One region of the Pseudomonas sp. FW215-R2 genome, then DNA from elsewhere that is predicted to be linked to it. Evidence: predicted binding sites of a transcription regulator. Region 1 holds the regulator's gene; each other region holds the start of a gene.
The links. Region 1 encodes FliA, which starts transcription of late flagellar genes. Its sites were predicted from a motif close to CTAAAGTTTNNNNNNNNNNNGCCGNTAA; they were not measured.
Positions count from the first base shown of each region.

Region 2: a site for FliA is predicted at 2,105-2,132, ahead of AC3WRD_RS22915 (methyl-accepting chemotaxis protein). Genes of this name have one in related genera too.
Region 3: a site for FliA is predicted at 2,330-2,357, ahead of AC3WRD_RS11425 (methyl-accepting chemotaxis protein). Genes of this name have one in related genera too.
Region 4: a site for FliA is predicted at 2,179-2,206, ahead of AC3WRD_RS01545 (methyl-accepting chemotaxis protein). Genes of this name have one in related genera too.

Region 1 covers NZ_JBYTBO010000005.1:237,029-241,803, reverse strand. The annotation lists gene AC3WRD_RS09575 (chemotaxis protein CheA) at 1-733, opposite strand, end outside; gene AC3WRD_RS09570 (protein phosphatase CheZ) at 787-1,575, opposite strand; gene AC3WRD_RS09565 (chemotaxis response regulator CheY) at 1,593-1,964, opposite strand; gene fliA (RNA polymerase sigma factor FliA) at 2,132-2,872, opposite strand; gene fleN (flagellar synthesis regulator FleN) at 2,869-3,699, opposite strand; gene flhF (flagellar biosynthesis GTPase FlhF) at 3,813-4,775, opposite strand, start outside.
Region 2 covers NZ_JBYTBO010000019.1:6,882-11,656, forward strand. The annotation lists gene AC3WRD_RS22895 (LysR substrate-binding domain-containing protein) at 1-341, shown strand, start outside; gene AC3WRD_RS22900 (MmcQ/YjbR family DNA-binding protein) at 338-697, shown strand; gene AC3WRD_RS22905 (DUF1294 domain-containing protein) at 700-1,128, opposite strand; gene AC3WRD_RS22910 (undecaprenyl-diphosphate phosphatase) at 1,125-1,955, opposite strand; gene AC3WRD_RS22915 (methyl-accepting chemotaxis protein) at 2,260-3,894, shown strand; gene pnuC (nicotinamide riboside transporter PnuC) at 3,977-4,540, shown strand; gene AC3WRD_RS22925 (AAA family ATPase) at 4,537-4,775, shown strand, end outside.
Region 3 covers NZ_JBYTBO010000006.1:269,074-273,848, reverse strand. The annotation lists gene AC3WRD_RS11430 (HvfA family oxazolone/thioamide-modified RiPP metallophore) at 151-558, shown strand; gene AC3WRD_RS11425 (methyl-accepting chemotaxis protein) at 633-2,258, opposite strand; tRNA gene AC3WRD_RS11420 (tRNA-Pro) at 2,418-2,494, opposite strand; tRNA gene AC3WRD_RS11415 (tRNA-Lys) at 2,592-2,667, opposite strand; tRNA gene AC3WRD_RS11410 (tRNA-Pro) at 2,673-2,749, opposite strand; tRNA gene AC3WRD_RS11405 (tRNA-Asn) at 2,759-2,834, opposite strand; gene clpB (ATP-dependent chaperone ClpB) at 3,133-4,775, opposite strand, start outside.
Region 4 covers NZ_JBYTBO010000001.1:356,281-361,055, forward strand. The annotation lists gene AC3WRD_RS01530 (formimidoylglutamate deiminase) at 1-1,095, shown strand, start outside; gene AC3WRD_RS01535 (lipocalin family protein) at 1,144-1,713, opposite strand; gene AC3WRD_RS01540 (hypothetical protein) at 1,745-1,999, opposite strand; gene AC3WRD_RS01545 (methyl-accepting chemotaxis protein) at 2,283-4,175, shown strand; gene AC3WRD_RS01550 (DUF924 family protein) at 4,238-4,775, opposite strand, start outside.

The DNA.
Region 1 (4,775 bases):
CGAGCAAGGCTTCGAATTCGTCGTCGGTGATGTCGGAGCTGTCGCCCGCCGCCGGAGCAGCCGGTGCAGCGGCTGTCGGTGCCACGGCGTCGGCCGCGAACTGGCCCTTGCCGTGCAACTGGTCGAGCAGCGACTCGAATTCGGCGTCGGTGATTTCATCGCTGACTGCTTCATCGGAAGCAGGCGCAGCGGCAGCCGCCGGGGCTTCAGCTTCGGCCTTGACGGCGTTCAGCGAGTCCAGCAACTGTTCAAATTCGTTATCGGTGATATCGCCCGAATCGCCTTCGACGACCAGTTCTTCGATCATCTCGGCAACAGGCGAAGCCGGGGCTTCATCCGCCGATTGCGGTTCAGCCAGACGCGCCAGGGCAGCCAGCAGTTCCGGCGTTGCGGCAGTAATCGGACTGCGATCGCGGACTTCGCTGAACATGCTGTTCACCGCGTCCAGCGCTTCGAGCACCACGTCCATCAGTTCTGCATCTACGCGACGCTCACCCTTGCGCAGGATGTCGAACACGTTTTCGGCGATGTGACAGCACTCCACCAGCTCATTGAGCTGAAGGAAGCCGGCGCCCCCTTTTACAGTGTGGAAACCGCGAAAAATTGCGTTGAGCAGATCTGCGTCATCCGGACGGCTTTCCAGCTCGACCAGTTGTTCGGACAGTTGCTCAAGAATCTCGCCGGCCTCAACCAGGAAATCCTGAAGGATCTCTTCATCGGCGCCGAAGCTCATTAGGGGGTGCTCCTACAGGTCTAAAAACCCAAAAAACCTATAATTCCAAAACTCTAGAATCCAAGGCTGGATAACAAATCGTCCACATCGTCCTGACCGGACACAACGTCTTCTCGTTTATCGGCATGAATCTGCGGACCTTCACCCTGCGAGAGATGTTTTTGTGGATCTTTTTCAGCGAGCATCGCCGCACGGTCATGTTCGATGCCCGCAAAGCGGTCCACCTGACTGGCCATGAGCACGAGTTTGAGCAGATTGCTTTCGACTTCGGTGACCAACTGGGTCACGCGCTTGATCACCTGACCTGTGAGGTCCTGGTAATCCTGGGCCAGCAGAATGTCGTTGAGGTTGCTCGACACCGCGCGGTTGTCCGCGCTGCTGCGTGCCAGAAAACCGTCGACCCGACGCGCCAGCTCGCGGAACTCTTCAGCCCCGACTTCACGGCGCATGAAACGTCCCCAGTCGGCACTCAATGCCTGGGCTTCGTCAGCCAGGCCATTGACCACCGGCGTGGCGCTTTCCACCAGGTCCATGGTGCGGTTGGCCGCCGCTTCAGTCAGCTTGACCACATAGCCCAGACGCTCGGTCGCATCAGTGATCTGCGATACTTCCTCGGCCTGCGGCATATGCGGGTCGATCTGGAAGTTGACGATTGCACTGTGCAGTTCGCGCGTGAGCTTGCCCACTTCCTGGTACAGGCCACGGTCACGGGTCTGATTGAGCTCATGGATCAGTTGCACAGCGTCGCCGAACCTGCCTTTTTCAAGGCTTTCGACCAGTTCGACCGCGTGTTTTTTCAGAGTCGACTCGAAGTCGCCCTGTGAAGATTCGTTATGCTCCATAGCTCCCCCGCGCGTCATCAGCCGATGCGTTCGAAAATCTTCTCGATTTTTTCTTTCAGCGCCTGAGCCGTGAAAGGTTTGACCACGTAGCCGTTAACGCCGGCCTGGGCCGCTTCGATGATCTGCTCGCGCTTGGCTTCAGCAGTCACCATCAGCACTGGCAGGTGCTTGAGTTTTTCATCGGCGCGCACGTGACGCAGCAGGTCGATACCGGTCATGCCAGGCATGTTCCAGTCGGTCACCAGAAAGTCGATGCTGCCGCTGTTGAGCACCGGAATGGCAGTGGTGCCATCGTCGGCTTCAACGGTGTTGGTGAACCCAAGGTCACGCAACAGGTTCTTGATGATCCGCCGCATCGTTGAGAAGTCATCAACGATGAGGATTTTCATGTCTTTGTTCAATTCGACCTCCAAGCAGTCTTAAACGCGCCCAGCACCTGGACGCGCCATTTCAATCAATCCGGCAAAGCACTCGATGACTGTCTGGAGCACAACAGAGCAAGACCGGTGCCGTTCACCACCGCACCAGCCTCGTTCGCAGCGTCCCCACACTGCCTTCAGCGCGCTCGCCACTCCCCCAAACGCCCCCGCAAGCGGGCCGCGCACTGGCTGTGTAACTGGCTGACCCGCGATTCACTGACGCCAAGGACTTCACCGATTTCCTTGAGGTTCAGCTCTTCGTCGTAGTACAGCGCCAACACCAGTCGCTCACGCTCCGGCAAATTGGCAATCGCGTCCGCCAACGCAGCCTGGAAGCGCTCATCTTCCAGATCGCGCGACGGCTCAAGATGAGCACTTGCGCCATCCTCGTGCAGCCCTTCGTGTTCGCCGTCCTGCAACAGGTCGTCGAAACTGAACAGTCGGCTGCCCAGGGTGTCGTTCAAAATCCCGTAGTAATCGTCGAGACTCAATTGGAGTTCGGCCGCAACCTCGTGATCTTTAGCGTCACGGCCGGTTTTAGCTTCAATCGAGCGAATCGCGTCGCTGACCATACGGGTGTTGCGGTGAACCGAGCGCGGTGCCCAGTCCCCCTTGCGTACTTCATCGAGCATCGCGCCGCGGATCCGGATGCCCGCGTACGTTTCGAAACTGGCGCCTTTGCTGGCGTCGTATTTGGTCGAGACTTCGAGCAGGCCGATCATCCCGGCCTGGATCAGGTCTTCGACCTGCACACTGGCCGGCAATCGCGCCAGCAAGTGGTAAGCAATGCGTTTGACCAGTGGCGCGTAACGCTCGATCAGCTCGTACTGCGCGTCACGTGCCGACTTCTTGTAGAAATTCATACCGCTGGCGGTCATAGCACAGGTCCTGCCGTTTGCTGCACGAGGCGCTCGACGAAAAATTCGAGGTGGCCGCGCGGATTGGCGGGCAGCGGCCAGGTGTCGACCTTTTGCGCGATCGCCTTGAACGCCAGTGCGCACTTGGAACGCGGGAAGGCTTCATAGACCGCACGCTGCTTCTGCACCGCCTTGCGCACGCTTTCGTCGTAAGGCACCGCACCGACGTATTGTAGGGCGACGTCGAGGAAGCGATCCGTGACCTTGGTCAACTTGGCGAACAGATTGCGACCTTCCTGCGGGCTCTGGGCCATGTTGGCTAGGACGCGGAAGCGGTTCATGCCGTAATCGCGGTTCAGCAGTTTGATCAGGGCGTAGGCGTCGGTGATCGAGGTCGGCTCGTCGCAGACCACCAGCAACACTTCTTGCGCTGCGCGAACGAAACTGACTACCGAGTCACCAATACCCGCAGCAGTGTCGATCACCAGTACGTCGAGATTGTCGCCGATGTCGCTGAACGCCTGAATCAGACCGGCATGCTGGGCCGGGCTCAGGTGAACCATGCTCTGCGTGCCGGAAGCGGCCGGCACGATGCGGATCCCGCCGGGGCCTTGCAACAGCACGTCGCGCAGCTCGCAGCGGCCCTCGATCACATCGGCCAGGGTACGTTTGGGCGTGAGGCCCAGCAGAACGTCGACGTTCGCCAGACCCAGGTCGGCGTCCAGCAGCATGACCCGACGGCCAAGCTCTGCCAGCGCCAGGGACAAGTTCACTGACACGTTAGTCTTGCCGACGCCACCTTTGCCGCCGGTCACCGCGATCACCTGTACGGGATGCATGCTGCCCATGTTATTTCTTTACCTTGTCTTGCATAGACGGAGGCCACATTACTGGCTGCGCGTTCACAACCGGAACAATGCATGGCAGACCATCGATGTAGGTACAAAAACTGTTCATTACCTCAGCCAACCTGCTTGGTGGGACTGTGGTAGATATCAGCGAACATGTCAGCCATGGCTTCTTCGCTGGGTTCTTCCTGCATTTGCACACTGACGGCGCGGCTGACCAATTGATGACGGCGCGGCAGATGCAGATCATCCGGAATCCGTGGGCCGTCGGTCAGGTAGGCGACCGGCAGTTCATGACTGATCGCCAGGCTCAGCACCTCGCCAAGGCTGGCCGTCTCATCCAGTTTAGTCAGGATGCACCCGGCGAGCCCGCAACGCTTGTAACTGTGATAAGCGGCGGTTAGAACCTGTTTCTGGCTGGTGGTTGCCAGTACCAGATAATTTTTTGACCGAATGCCACGACCGGCCAGGCTTTCCAGCTGCATGCGCAGTGCCGGATCGCTGGCCTGCAGGCCGGCGGTATCGATCAGCACCACGCGTTTGCGCAGCAGTGGATCCAGCGCCTGCACCAGGGACTGGCCCGGGTCGACGTGGGTCACCGACACATTGAGGATCCGGCCCAGGGTTTTCAACTGTTCCTGAGCACCGATGCGGAAGCTGTCCATGCTCACCAGCGCAATGTTCTGCGCGCCGTACTTGAGCACGTAACGGGCGGCCAGCTTGGCCAGGGTGGTGGTCTTGCCCATGCCGGCAGGACCGACCATGGCAATGATCCCGCCCTCTTCCAGCGGCTCGACTTCCGGGGTGGCGATCATCCGCGCCAGGTGCGCCAGCAACATGCGCCAGGCCTGACGAGGTTCTTCGATATCGCTGGTCAGCGCCAGCAGGTCGCGGGACAACGGGCCGGACAAGCCGATGCGTTGCAGACGACGATAAAGGTTCGCCTGAGCCGGACGGCTGCCTTGCAGCTGATTCCAGGCCAGAGTGCCGAGCTGCACTTCCATCAGCTCGCGCAGGCTGTTGAGTTCGAAACGCATCGAATCCAGCGCACGCGGATCAACGCCAGCGGCAGCCGG
Region 2 (4,775 bases), on a different contig from region 1:
TGCTGGGCGCACTGGAAGCCGATCGCATGGTGCATGTGCGCCTGCTCGATCAGCACGGCAAAAGTTGCGATCTGGCGCTGGAGGCCCGGCTGGGGATCGACGACTTTATCGTGCGCAAGGCCTGCGTGCTGGCCGGCCAGGGTTTCACCCTGCTGCCGATGATGTATTGCGAAGCGGAACTGAACAACGGCACGCTGGTGCAGTTGCTGCCGGAATGGTCATTGCCCGGCGGCTGGTTGCAAGCGGTGTATCCGCACCGGCGAGGAGTGATGCCGGCGGTGCGTGCCTGGATCGATCATCTGGTTGAGTCGTTTAATGCCTGTGGAGAGCGATTGTTATGAAACAAGGAAAGTTGAGCGAAGCGGACGTCGCGGATTTTTGCCTGGCATTGCCCGGCGCTCAAGAAGACTACAAATGGGGCGGCGTGCGGGTGTTTTCGATTGCCGGCAACAAGATGTTCGCCCTGCAGGGGCTGCGCGGTGAGTCGCTGGCGTTCAAGGTCGACAAGGATCTGTTTCTCGGTCATTGCGACCGGCCGGGCATTCACCCGGCGCCGTATCTGGCACGGGCGCAGTGGATCATCATGCACCCGCCCTACCCTTTGGGCGCCGAGGAACTGCGAGGGTTGCTGCAACGTTCTCACCAGTTGGTGGTGAGCAAGCTGCCGAAGAAAACCCAGGTGGGTTTGCTGCTGTAGCCCTAACCCAGCGCCAACAGGTTCGAGCCGAGGAACAACTGATCGATCCAGAACACCTGGTGCAGCGCGACGATCACCCAGAACAGAATCTGAAACGACACCTTGCGCGTCTTGTGCCGGAATACTTGCTGGGCGATCAACGCACCCGGCCAGCCGCCCGCCAGTTCCACGGCGTGCAGGACGTTCTCCGGGGTGCGCCAGGCCTCGGCGCGAGCTTTGCGCTTGTCGGCCCAGTACAGGAAGAACGCCAGCACGCTGACAATTCCGTAGGCCGTCAGCGGTACCAGTGAGATTCCGCGCAGCCACATCGACAGCGAACCGAACAGCGGCAACGCACAGACGATCAGCAACACCATCAGCTTCAACTTCAGATGCTGGATGCTGCCACCGGAAGGACCGCGATCCGGCCGGCGTGCGCGGGAGTCATTCATGCCTTGGCCGCCGCCCAGTCCACCCAGCCGAATTGCCAGGTCGCCAGAATCAACAGGCCGAAAACAATCCGGTACCAGGCGAAGGCCGCGTAGCTGTGGCTGGCGATGAACTTCAGCAAGCCGCGAACAGCGATCATGGCGAAAACGAACGCCGTGACAAAACCGATGGCAAACACCGGGAAGTCCGCCGGCACGAAAAGATGGCGGTACTTGTAGCCCGAGTACACGGCCGCACCGACCATGGTCGGCATCGCCAGGAAGAACGAGAACTCGGTGGCGGTCTTGCGTGACAGGCCGAACAACAGGCCGCCGATGATGGTCGAGCCGGAGCGCGAGGTGCCCGGGATCATCGCCAGGCATTGGGCAAAGCCGACCTTCAGTGCATCTTTCCAGGTGATCTCGTCCACGGTTTCGGCGTGCACTTCATGCTGCCGACGCTCGGCCCACAACATGATGATGCCGCCCACCACCAGCGCCGTCGCCACGGTGACCGGGTTGAACAGGTACTTGTGAATCAGATCGGCAAAGATCACGCCCAGCACCACGGCGGGCAGGAAGGCGATCAGCAGGTTGGCGGTAAAGCGTCGCGCACTCGGCTGAGTCGGCAAACCGATGACCACGTCGAGAATCTTGCGGCGAAACTCCCAGACCACCGCGAGAATCGCGCCGAGCTGGATGATGATGTTGAACGCCATGGCGCGTTCGCCACCGAAGTTCAGCAGGTCGGCGACAATGATCTGGTGTCCGGTACTGGAAATGGGCAAAAACTCCGTCAGCCCTTCTACAACTCCAAGAATCAGTGCCTGCAAGGCGGTCCAAAGATCCATCAATCCCCCAAAGAGCGATGCTCAGCGGCATGCCCCGATAGTATTTTTTTACGTTCACTGCGTTCAGCGTAGCTGTTTGTTGCTGTACCGATTCCGCGCGCAAAGGATCCACACGAAACAGTCAAAATTCCGTGAAATGGCAACTTGGGTTCAGGTTTTCACGCGCGGGGCCGAAATCCTATCAGACAAGCCGTAATAGCGCTGCCGCGTTCTACGACTTGGGTCGCGTATGCCCGGCCATGGAAACGTGGTTGGATGCTGGCGGTGATTTATTACAAGAAAAAGAAATCGGAGTGACAGCGTTATGAACAGCTTGCGCAGTGTGTCGATCAGCCGACGCTTGTGGCTCATCTTGATTGTGGCGGTGGTCATGCTGCTGACCTTGGGCCTGTTGATGCTCAAGCAGATCCACGATGACCTGTATCACGCCAAGGCCCAGAAAACCCAACACGTGGTGCAGACCGCCAGCGGTTTGCTGACCTATTACCAGGGACTGGAAGCGGCCGGAACCCTGACCCGCGACGCCGCCCAGAAGCAGGCACTGACCGCGATTCGCGGCCTGCGTTATGACCAGAACGATTACTTCTGGATCAACGACCTCACGCCCGTGATGGTCATGCACCCGACCAATCCCAAACTTGAAGGCCAGAACCTCTCGGCGATCCGCGATCCGGACGGTTTTGCGGTGTTCAACGAAATGGTTGCCATCGCCAAATCCAAGGGCGCCGGCATGGTCGACTACCGTTGGCCGAAACCCGGTGCCAGTGAACCGGTGGCCAAGACCTCCTACGTGAAACTGTTCGAGCCATGGGGCTGGGTACTGGGTTCCGGCGTGTACGTCGACGATGTACAGGCCGAGTTTCAGGGCCAGGTCATCAAGGCTTCCGTCGTCGGCCTGGTGATCGCACTGATCATGGGCGTGCTGGTGATCCTGATTGCCCGCAGCATCGTCCGCCCGTTGCAGGAAACCGTGAACGCCATGGCCAACATCGCCAGCGGCGAAAGCGACCTGACCCGCAGCCTCGACACCCACGGTCAGGACGAAGTCACGCAGTTGGCGCATCACTTCAATGCCTTCACCGCCAAGCTGCGCCGGGTGATCGGCGATTTGCAGGTGTCGGCCAGTGCGCTGGGCCAGTCCTCCACTGAACTGGGCAATGACGCAAGTCAGGCCCAGCAGCGCAGCCAGCAACAGTCGCAGCAGATGGAACTGGTGGCGACCGCCATCAACGAAGTCACTTACGGCGTGCAGGATGTGGCGAAGAACGCCGAGCATGCCGCCAACGAAATGCGTGATGCCGAGGCGCAGGCGCAACAGGGCCAGATCAACATCGACGGCAGCCTGCAACAAATCGACAAGCTGTCCGGCACCATCGATCAGGCGGTCGAAGTCATTCGTACTTTGGCGACCGAAAGCACGCAGATCGGCAGCGTTCTGGAGGTAATCCGCTCGATTGCCGAACAGACCAACCTGCTGGCGCTCAATGCCGCCATCGAAGCCGCCCGTGCCGGCGAACAGGGGCGTGGTTTTGCGGTGGTGGCCGATGAGGTCCGCCTGCTGGCGCAACGCACGCAGAAATCCACGGCGGAAATCCAGTCGATGATCGAGCGTCTGCAAAACCATTCCGAAGCCGCCGTGAAAGTGATCGGTGACAGCAGCAAGGCCTCGCAACTGACCATCGAGCAGGCCGGACTGGCCGGTGCGAGCCTGAATGCCATCGGCCAGGCGCTGCGCAACCTCAACGGCCTGAACGCGTCGATCGCCAGTGCGACCCTGCAACAGGCGCACGTGGTCGAGGACATCAACCAGAACGTCACCCAGGCCGCCGGCCTGTCCCACAGCACCGCAATGGCCGCTGAGCAGTCGAGTGCCGCCAGTGTGCGGCTGGGCCAGTTGAGCGAGCAGTTGAACGGATTGCTGCGCCAGTTCCGCGTCTGACGTTGTTGCCCTGTGGGAGGCTCACTCCCACAGGTTTTTGGGTACAATCCGCCCCCTCTTTTACTCCCTCCAAGGATCTTGCATGTCCGGGCTCGAACTGTTTGCCGCCGCCCTCGGTGTGATCGCCGTCTGGCTGACGGTCAAACAGAATCCCTGGTGCTGGCCGATCGGGCTGGTCATGGTGTTGCTCTACAGCTGGGTCTTCTTCGAGGTGAAGCTGTATTCGGACATGTTGCTGCAGGTGGTTTACGCCGCCCTGCAAGTCTACGGCTGGTGGCAATGGACCCGGGCCGGGACGATGCATGACGGCCGTCAGGTCAGCCGGCTCGACACGCCTTCAATCCTCAAAGGGCTGGCCATCGGCAGCGTCGGCAGTCTGCTGCTGGGCGCCGCCATGGCGCACTGGACCGATGCCGCGCAACCCTGGCTCGACGCCGCACTGACTGGTTTCAGCCTCGTCGCGCAATTCTGGATGGCCCACAAGCGCCTGCAATGCTGGGCATTGTGGTTCGTGCTGGATGTGATCTTCGTCGGCCTGTTCCTTTATAAGGCGCTTTACCTCACCGCTGCGTTGTACGCCTTGTTCACCCTGATCGCGGTGCTGGGCTGGCGGGAATGGCGCGCCGATCCGGCGTTGCGCACATGAAAGTCGTCGTCCTCACCGGGCCGGAGTCCAGCGGCAAGAGCTGGCTGGCGGCCGGTCTTCAGCAACAGTTCGGCGGCCTGCAGGTGGACGAGTACGTGCGCTGGTTCATCGAGCAGAATCCACGGGACACCTGCCTCGCCGATATCCCCGAGATCGCTCGCGGCCAGTTGCTATGGGAAGACGACGCACGAGCGCAACAACCGCCGCTGCTGATCCTCGACACGCACCTGCTGAG
Region 3 (4,775 bases), on a different contig from region 1:
CCCGCGCTTTCCTCACCTTCGCTTACAAACGCCCCGCTCCTCGACACAGACGCGATACACCGCCACCGCTTAATGGCCACACCCGAGCACACCTGCTCCGGCTGATCGCCCTTAACGTGTGGTTGCGCAGTGCAACCGAAGGAGAATGAAATGACCCGCACTTCGAAAATTGGCAAAACCTCCCTTGGCCTGGTCGGTGCCGTACTGGCTGGCGGCCTGATGCTGTCCGGCTCGGTGTTCGCCGCACAACCGCTGGCCCAGGGCTACATGGTTGCCTCGGCTGAAACCTCGGTGAAAACCCCGGAAGGCAAATGCGGTGAAGGCAAATGCGGCGACGCGTCGATGGCCAAGACCGACACCGATGGCGACGGCAAAGTCTCGCGCGCCGAGTTCCTGAAGGTCGCGCCGAAATCTGACTTCGACAAGATCGACACCAACCATGACGGCTTCATCGACGAGCAAGAGGCTTACAACAACGTCAAAGCCAACTTCGAAGCCAACGGCAAGAAAATGCCGAAAGGCCTGTTCGAACACCTGAAAGACCAGGACGGTGCCTGATTTTCATTCTGTCCCGACAAAACAAAGCCGCGCTTTCTCTCACGAGGAGCGCGGCTTTTTTATATCTGCACGGATTACAGCTGGAAGCGCCGCACCATGCCCTGCAATGCATTGGCCAGTTTCGATAGCTCATGACTGGAAGCGCTGGTTTGATCGGCGCCGGCCGCCGAACGCACCGACAGGTCACGAATATTCACCAGGTTGCGATCCACTTCCCGCGCCACCTGCGCCTGCTCTTCGGCGGCGCTGGCGATCACCAGGTTGCGTTCGTGGATCTCATGCACCGACGCGGTGATGGTTTGCAGCGCCTCACCGGCCCGTTCGGCCAGCACCAGCGTGGTGGACGCACGCGAGGCACTGGCCTGCATCGACTCCAGCGCCAGGCTTGAACCGTTGCGCATGCCTTGCACCATCTGCTCGATTTCCTGGGTCGATTGCTGCGTGCGATAGGCCAGCGCGCGGACCTCGTCAGCAACCACCGCGAACCCGCGTCCGCTCTCCCCTGCCCGCGCCGCTTCGATGGCGGCATTGAGCGCCAGCAGGTTGGTCTGCTCGGCGATCGCCCGGATCACGTCCAGCACCTTGCCGATGTCTTGAGATTGATTGGCCAGTGATTGCACCAACTCGCCGGTGTGTTGCACCTCACTGGCCAGCGCGTTGATGGCGCTGGCGGTTTCACTGACCCGCTCTTGCCCCAGATGCGCCGATTCGCTGGACTGGCGCGTCGCGTCGGAGGTCGACACTGCATTGCGTGCGACTTCCTCGACCGCCGTGGTCATTTCGTTGACGGCGGTGGCGGCCTGTTCGATTTCGTTGTTCTGTTGTTGCAGGCCTTGGGTGCTGTCGAGCGTGACGACGTTGAGTTCGTCGGCCGCAGTCGCCAGTTGCGTGGCTGAACCGTTGATGCCTTGCAGGGTTTCACGCAGGTTTTGTTGCATGGTCGCCAGCGCCTTGAGCAAACGGCTGACCTCATCATTGCCATCGGTCTCGATCGGCCGCGTCAGATCCCCTCTTGCGACGTTTTCCGCAGCATCCACAGCGGCGCTCAGGGGGCGAACGATGCTGCGCGTCAGCAGCATCGCCAGGGCCACGGTCGCCAATGCTGCCAGTGCGATGAACAGGCTGACGATGGTGCGTGAGGTTTCGTAGTGCGCGGCGGAGTTACGGCTTTCTGCGGCGACCTGTTTGGCGAACAGGTCCGCCAGGTCATTGAGTTGCTTGCCGGAGCCGTCGACCACGGTTTTCATGTCGACCAGCAGCAGTTTGGTCAGCTCGTCACGCTTGCCTTGCTCGGCCAGTGCGAACGATTGAGTGATGCCGGCGCGGTAGGCCGCGAAGGTTTTCTTGAACTGATCGTATAACTGCTGGCCTTCCGGGGTGGTGACCAGTCGGTCGTACGCGGCGATTTTCTCGCTCAGTTCCTTGTCGCGGGTGTCCATCTGGCTGCGGTAGGTGGCGACGTTGTTCGGGTCCTGATCCAGCGCCATGCGCAGGGAGATGGTGCGGATACGCAGCATGATTTCGCGGATCTCGTCACCGCCACGAATGCTCGGCAGCCATTGATTCTCCACGGCGACTTCGCTCTCGCGGATGCTCGACATCTGGCCCAGGGCAAACACGCCGAGCAACGCTACCAGCACAGCAATCAGGGCAAAGCCCAGGGCGGCACGGGGAGCAATATTCAACTGACGAAGCAACATGACGAACGCCCTTTTTCTTGTATTGGCCGGATTCAAGGGGCGATCGACGGCAGACCCCTTTCGTTAGCGGGCTATCGGCAAGTTGTACGATGACTTGAATGAAACATTTCTGGAGGACAAAAAAAATCCCCGTATCTTTCGATACGAGGATTTTTAATATGGTCGGGGTAAGGGGATTCGAACTCCTGACATCCTGCTCCCAAAGCAGGCGCGCTACCGGACTGCGCTATACCCCGGTAAAAAAAAGGCGACCTTTCAAAGATCGCCTTCTTCGATCAGCGCTTTTGGCCTCTGATCTTAAGATTCGATCCCAGCGTTAACTGGTTTCAAAAATGGTGGGTCGTGTGGGATTCGAACCTACGACCAATTGGTTAAAAGCCAACTGCTCTACCAACTGAGCTAACGACCCAAAAATGGTCGGGGTAAGGGGATTCGAACTCCTGACATCCTGCTCCCAAAGCAGGCGCGCTACCGGACTGCGCTATACCCCGGCTTGAAATTGGCTCCGTGACCAGGACTCGAACCTGGGACCCAATGATTAACAGTCATTTGCTCTACCGACTGAGCTATCACGGAACTACATATTTCAATTTACTACGGTGAAACTTGCAGCTTCTCGACACCGTTTTCGCATCGCTGCGTTCGTGTGTCTGAGGCGCGCTATTCTACAACCTAGAACACCTCTGTCAACCCCCTAAATTGCTTTCAAGTTAATGATTTGCAACTTATTTCAGATTTCTGCCCAGTGAGCTGAAACCGTGTTGGTGACTGACTGCGGGGCGCACTTTACAAGCCTTTTCCTTTGAGTTCAACAGCCTAACGAAAAAAAAGGCCTCGCAGTGCGAGGCCTTCCTTACTTCACCACCTTCAGGTGTCAGTTGAACGTGATCTCGTCGTTCTCCACGACACCGGTCGCGGTCTCGCCCGGCAGGAAGCGTCCCGACAGGATCAACTGCGCCAGCGGGTTCTCGATCCAGCGCTGGATCGCCCGTTTCAGCGGCCGTGCGCCATAGACCGGGTCGTAGCCGACGGCAATCAGCTTGTCCATCGCCTCCGGGCTCAGTTCCAGCTTCAGCTCGCGCTCGGCCAGACGACTGCGCAGACGACCCAGCTGGATCTCGGTAATGCCCGCGATCTGATCCCGCGCCAATGGCTCGAAGATCACCACTTCGTCGACCCGGTTGATGAACTCCGGACGGAAGTGGGTGGAAATCGCATCCATCACCGCTGCACGTTGCGCCTCACGGTCACCGACCAGTTCCTGGATCTGCATCGAACCGAGGTTGGAAGTCATGACAATCACGGTATTGCGGAAATCCACCGTACGGCCGTGGCTGTCGGTCAGACGACCATCCTCCAGCACTTGCAGCAGGATGTTGAACACGTCCGGGTGCGCCTTCTCGACTTCGTCCAGCAGGATCACCGAGTAAGGCTTGCGCCGTACCGCTTCGGTCAGGTAACCGCCCTCTTCATAACCCACGTAGCCTGGTGGCGCACCGATCAGCCGCGCCACGGAATGTTTCTCCATGAACTCGGACATGTCGATCCGCACCATCGCCTCTTCCGTATCAAAGAGGAATTCGGCCAGCGCCTTGCACAGCTCGGTTTTACCGACACCGGTCGGGCCGAGGAACATGAACGAGCCGCTCGGGCGATTCGGGTCGGACAACCCGGCACGGGAACGCCGCACCGCATTGGCCACTGCGACCACTGCTTCGTCCTGGCCGATCACACGCTGGTGCAACAGGCTTTCCATCTTCATCAGCTTGTCGCGCTCGCCTTCGAGCATTTTCGACACGGGGATACCGGTCCACTTCGAGACGACTTCGGCGATTTCCTCTTCGGTCACCTTGCTGCGCAGCAACTGGTTCTCGCTCTTGCCGTGCTGGTCGACCATTTGCAGGCTGCGCTCCAGATCCGGGATCACCCCGTACTGCAACTCTGCCATGCGGTTCAGGTCGCCTTTGCGGCGCGCGGCTTCCAGCTCCTGACGGGACTGTTCGATCTTCTGCTGAATCTGCGCAGAACCCTGCACCTCAGCTTTTTCCGAGTTCCAGATTTCTTCCAGGTCCGAATACTCACGCTCGTGGCGGACGATTTCTTCCTGGAGTTTTTCCAGGCGCTTCATCGCTGCCTCGTCGCTTTCTTTCTTCAGTGCCTGGGATTCCACCTTCAACTGAATCAGGCGACGCTCCAGACGATCCAGCACTTCCGGTTTGGAGTCGATCTCCATACGGATGCGGCTGGCCGCTTCGTCGATCAGGTCGATCGCCTTGTCCGGCAATTGCCGATCAGTGATGTAGCGATGGCTGAGTTTGGCCGCGGCGATGATCGCACCGTCGGTGATCGCGACCTTGTGGTGAACCTCGTAACGCTCCTTGAGGCCACGCAGGATCGCGATGGTGTCTTCTTCACTCGGCTCGTCCACCAGCACTTTCTGGAAGCGCCGCTCGAGGGCTGCGTCCTTCTCTATATATTGGCGGTACTCGTTGAGCGTGGTCGCGCCGACGCAGTGCA
Region 4 (4,775 bases), on a different contig from region 1:
AAAATCAGCCCGGACCAACTCGGCGTGATCGCCCGCCAGCTGTATATCGAAATGCTCAAGGCCGGTTACACCTCGGTCGCCGAATTCCATTACGTCCATCACGATCACAACGGTCAGCCGTATGCCGATCCGGCCGAGCTGGCGTTGCGTATCAGCCAGGCCGCCAGCTCCGCCGGCATCGGCCTGACGCTGTTGCCGGTGCTCTACAGCCACAGCGGTTTCGGTGGCCAGACGCCAAACGAAGGTCAGCGTCGCTTCATCAACAGCACCGAAAACTACCTGAAACTGCAATCGCGCCTGCAACCGCTGCTGGCTCAAGAAAAGGCTCAGTCGCTGGGATTGTGTTTCCACTCGTTGCGCGCGGTCACCCCACAGCAGATCAGCGAAGTGCTGGCGGCCAGCGACAAGCAATGCCCGGTGCACATCCACATCGCCGAACAGCAGAAGGAAGTCGACGACTGCCTGAGCTGGAGCGGTCGCCGCCCGCTGCAATGGCTGTACGAAAACACCGAAGTCGATCAGCGCTGGTGCCTGGTGCACGCGACCCACGCCAATCCGGAAGAAGTCACGCTGATGGCCAAGAGCCGCGCCATCGCCGGTCTGTGTCTGACCACCGAAGCCAACCTTGGCGACGGGATTTTCCCGGCGGTGGATTTCCTCGCTCAGGGCGGACGCATGGGTATCGGCTCCGACAGCCATGTGTCGTTGAGCGTGGTGGAAGAATTGCGCTGGCTGGAATACGGCCAGCGTCTGCGCGATCAGCGTCGCAACCGTTTGTACGGCGCGGATCAACCGATGGTCGGCCGCACCTTGTATGACGCGGCGCTGGACGGTGGTGCTCAGGCGCTGGGCCAGCCGATCGGTGCACTGGAAGTCGGCAAACGCGCCGACTGGATTGTGCTCGATGGCAGCGATCCGTATCTGACCACGGCCAGCGGTGACGGGATCCTCAACCGCTGGCTGTTTGCCGGTGGCGACCGTCAGGTGCGTGACGTGCTGGTCAACGGTCAGTGGGTCGTTCGTGACGGGCGACATGCCGGGGAGGAGGACAGCAATCGCGCCTTCACCCAGGTCCTGCGAGACCTTTTGGGCTGACACAAAAAAACCTGTGGAGGGCAACCTCCACAGGTTTTTTGTTGCGCGTCAGTTGGACGTCTTGGCCATCTGTTGATCCGATGCGCGCCAGATCAACCGCGTGGTGTCATAACCCTGCTGACGCGCCTTGCTCAGCAGTTCTTCGCGCACCACACCGTTGACGGTCGGCGTGCGGGACAACAGCCACAGGTAACGTCGGCTCGGGTCGCCAACAATGGCGGTCTTGTAGTCGTCACTGACGTACAGCACCCAGTATTGACCCTTCGCCGAACCCGGAATCAGCCGCGAGAACCAGGTATCAAACTCGACCCACAACTTGTCGGTCTTGCCCGGCACCTGTGGATAAGCCGTGCCCTTGACCTCTTCCCACTGCCAGTCCTTGGTCAGGCAACGGTTGAACACGCCGAGGTTGCCGTCAGGCTGGAGGCTGTAGCGGGCTTCGGATTGCGCACAGTTGCGCTGGAAATACATCGGCAGCCGCGCCAACTCGTACCAGGTGCCCTGGTAACGCTTGAGATTGACGCTGTGGACTGTCTTGGGCGCCAGCGGATCTTCACCGGTCGTGGCGCAGCCGGCCAATACCAGGCCGGCAAAAAGGACAAGCAATAACCGCTTCATTGTTTTTCTCCCGTGGGCGCGTAGCCCCGGTTTACTTCAGGCCTTGGCCGGAAAACATCAACACTTTGTCACCGGCGTACTGCACGCTGATAAAGCTGTTCTTGTCGCCCCAGGTGCAACTGGACATGCCGAGCGCGCCCGAGCAATCGGTGGGCTTGCCGAGCAGCGTCTCCACTTCGGCCTTGGCCATCCCGGCCGAGAGCTTCGAGTAGTTTTCCTGATTGACCTTGCTGCATGCGGCCAACAGCACGCAAAACGACAGAAGGGCGATAGATCGCAGCGACATGGTGTAACTCCTGGAACGGAAGGGGGATGGCATGGCGCCAACCAGAAGCTTAGAAGAGAAAACCCCTGTCTGGTTCCCTGGGCACATGGCTATTTGTTAGCCCGCTCGTCCGGCTTTCATCAGCAAATCAGACACTTTGTAGGGCTATTGAGCATTTCGTCGCCTTTCGCAAAAGTCGCCTAATCTTTGGCGCGCCGCGGTCGAAATAAGAGCAGCGCAAAGCCCCAGAGTGTGGCAAATTGCCGCCCCCTTCTTGACCAGCCCCTTCGCGGTAGCTCACTTAATGACCAGAAACATGAAATTCAGCCACAAGATCTTGTTGGCTGCCGCCCTCGTGGTGGCCGTTGCGTTCGCCTGTTTCATTTTGTTCAACGACTATCGACAACGCGAAGCCCTGCAAACCAGCACCGAAGCGTCAATGCAGGAACTGGGCAGCCTGACCACCAGCAACATCCAGACCTGGCTGGAAAGCCGCATTCAATTGCTGCAATCGATGTCGCAGCAGGTTGTCGCCGACGGCAATGCCCCCGCCAGCCTTAAGCGCATCATCGACCTGCCCGCCTACACCGGCAATTTCCAGCTCAGCTATTTCGGCGGTGCCGACGGCGTGATGTTCTCGGTCCCGGCCGGCAACCGCGCACCGGATTACGACCCGCGCGCCCGTGGCTGGTACAAGGCCGCGAACAGCGCACAGCAGACCATCGTCACCGAACCGTACATCGCCGCCTCGTCGGGCAAACTGGTGATTACCGTTGCCACCCCGGTGCAGCGCCAGGGCCAGATGATCGGTGTGGCCGGGGCCGACATCGACTTGACCAGCATCAGCGCAATCATCAACTCGCTGAACTTCGGCGGCCATGGCCACGCGTTCATCGTCAGTGCCGACGGCAAGATCCTGATCCACCCCGACAGCAAACTGGTGCTCAAGACCCTGGCCGAGGCCTATCCCAACGGCGCACCAAAAGTCAGCCCGGGCCTGAAAGAAGTCGAGTTCAACGGCAAGACCCAACTGATCTCCTTCACCCGCGTCAACGGCGTGCCGTCGGCCGACTGGTACGTGGCGCTGGTGCTGGACAAGGACACCGCATTCTCGATGCTCAGCGAGTTCCGCACCTCGGCGCTGATCGCCATGATCATCGCCGTGGTGATCATCATCGCCTTGCTCGGCATGCTGATCCGCGTCCTGATGCAACCGCTGCTGACCATGGGCCGCGCCATGCATGACATCGCCGAAGGCGAAGGCGACCTGACCAAACGCCTGACCATCCACGGCCACGACGAATTCGGCGCGCTGGGCTTGTCGTTCAACCGCTTCGTCGAACGTATCCATACCTCGATCCGCGAAGTGTCTTCTGCCACTGGCCAGGTCAACGAAGTTGCCCTGCGCGTGGTCGCGGCGTCCAACTCGTCGATGTACAACTCTGACCAGCAGGCCTCGCGTACCAACAGCGTGGCCGCCGCGATCAATCAACTCGGCGCCGCCGCCCAGGAAATCGCCCAGAACGCCGCCCTCGCCTCGCAACACTCCAGCGACGCGCGCAGCCTGGCCGAAGACGGCCAGCAAGTTGTGGATAAAACCATCCACGCGATGCAACAACTGTCGGCGAAGATCAGCGATTCCTGCGGCAACATCGAAACGCTGAACAGCAACACCGTGAACATCGGGCAGATTCTGGAAGTGATCACCAGCATCTCCCAACAGACCAACCTGCTGGCCCTCAACGCCGCCATCGAAGCAGCCCGTGCCGGTGAGGCCGGTCGTGGTTTCGCCGTGGTGGCCGACGAAGTGCGCAACCTGGCGCACCGCACCCAGGATTCGGCGCAGCAAGTGCAGAAAATGATCGAAGAGCTGCAGGTCGGCGCGCGTCAGGCGGTCGGCATCATGACCGAAAGCCAGCGTGAGAGCGAAAGCAGCGTCGGCATCGCCAACCAGGCCGGCGAACGCCTGGGCAGCGTGACCCAGCGCATCGGCGAGATCGACGGCATGAACCAGTCGGTGGCGACGGCAACGGAAGAGCAGACGGCCGTGGTCGAGTCGATCAACGTCGACATCAACGAGATCAACACGCTGAACCAGGAAGGTGTGGAGAACTTGCAGGCGACGTTGCGCGCTTGTGCGGATCTTGAGCAGCAGGCGGCGCGGTTGAAGCAGTTGGTAGGCAGCTTCAGGATATAAGGCGCTCTCACTGATCTCTTCGCGGGCCTTTCTGCGAAGAGGTCAGTCGTCTTGATGCTGATTCAGAAACTCGACCCCGGCTGCGAAAGAAACGCCAACTCCTCCGCCGTAGACACCCGCCCCAACACCGCATTGCGATGCGGAAACCGCCCAAACCGCGCAATCACCCGCTGATGCCGCTCGGCATAATCCAGGTTGTCGGCAAACACCCCGCGCTCCGCCTCCGGCTGTTCGGCCACCAGTTCGATGAATCGCGAGACCGCTTCATTCTGCACCGCGAGGTTTTCGCAGTGTTCGAAGACGAGGTAGATGAAGAGTCGCTGGATCGGCTTCAACTGCCGATCGAAATCCGCCGCGATGCCTTGGGCAACCAGCTTCTGTGCCCGTAGATCACCAGAGAAAGCTTTGGGAGTATCGCGAAAGATCATTCGCGGGAGTTGATCGAGCAGCAGCACCACCGCCAGCCAACCTTCGGGACGTTGCGTCCACTCGGTCAATTCGCCAGCGAGGGCCTGATCGACAAAGACCCCGAAACGCTCACGCGCTTCGAGGTCCTGGCTGTCTTTCTTGCCGAACCACAACTTGCCCTGTTGCGCCGTC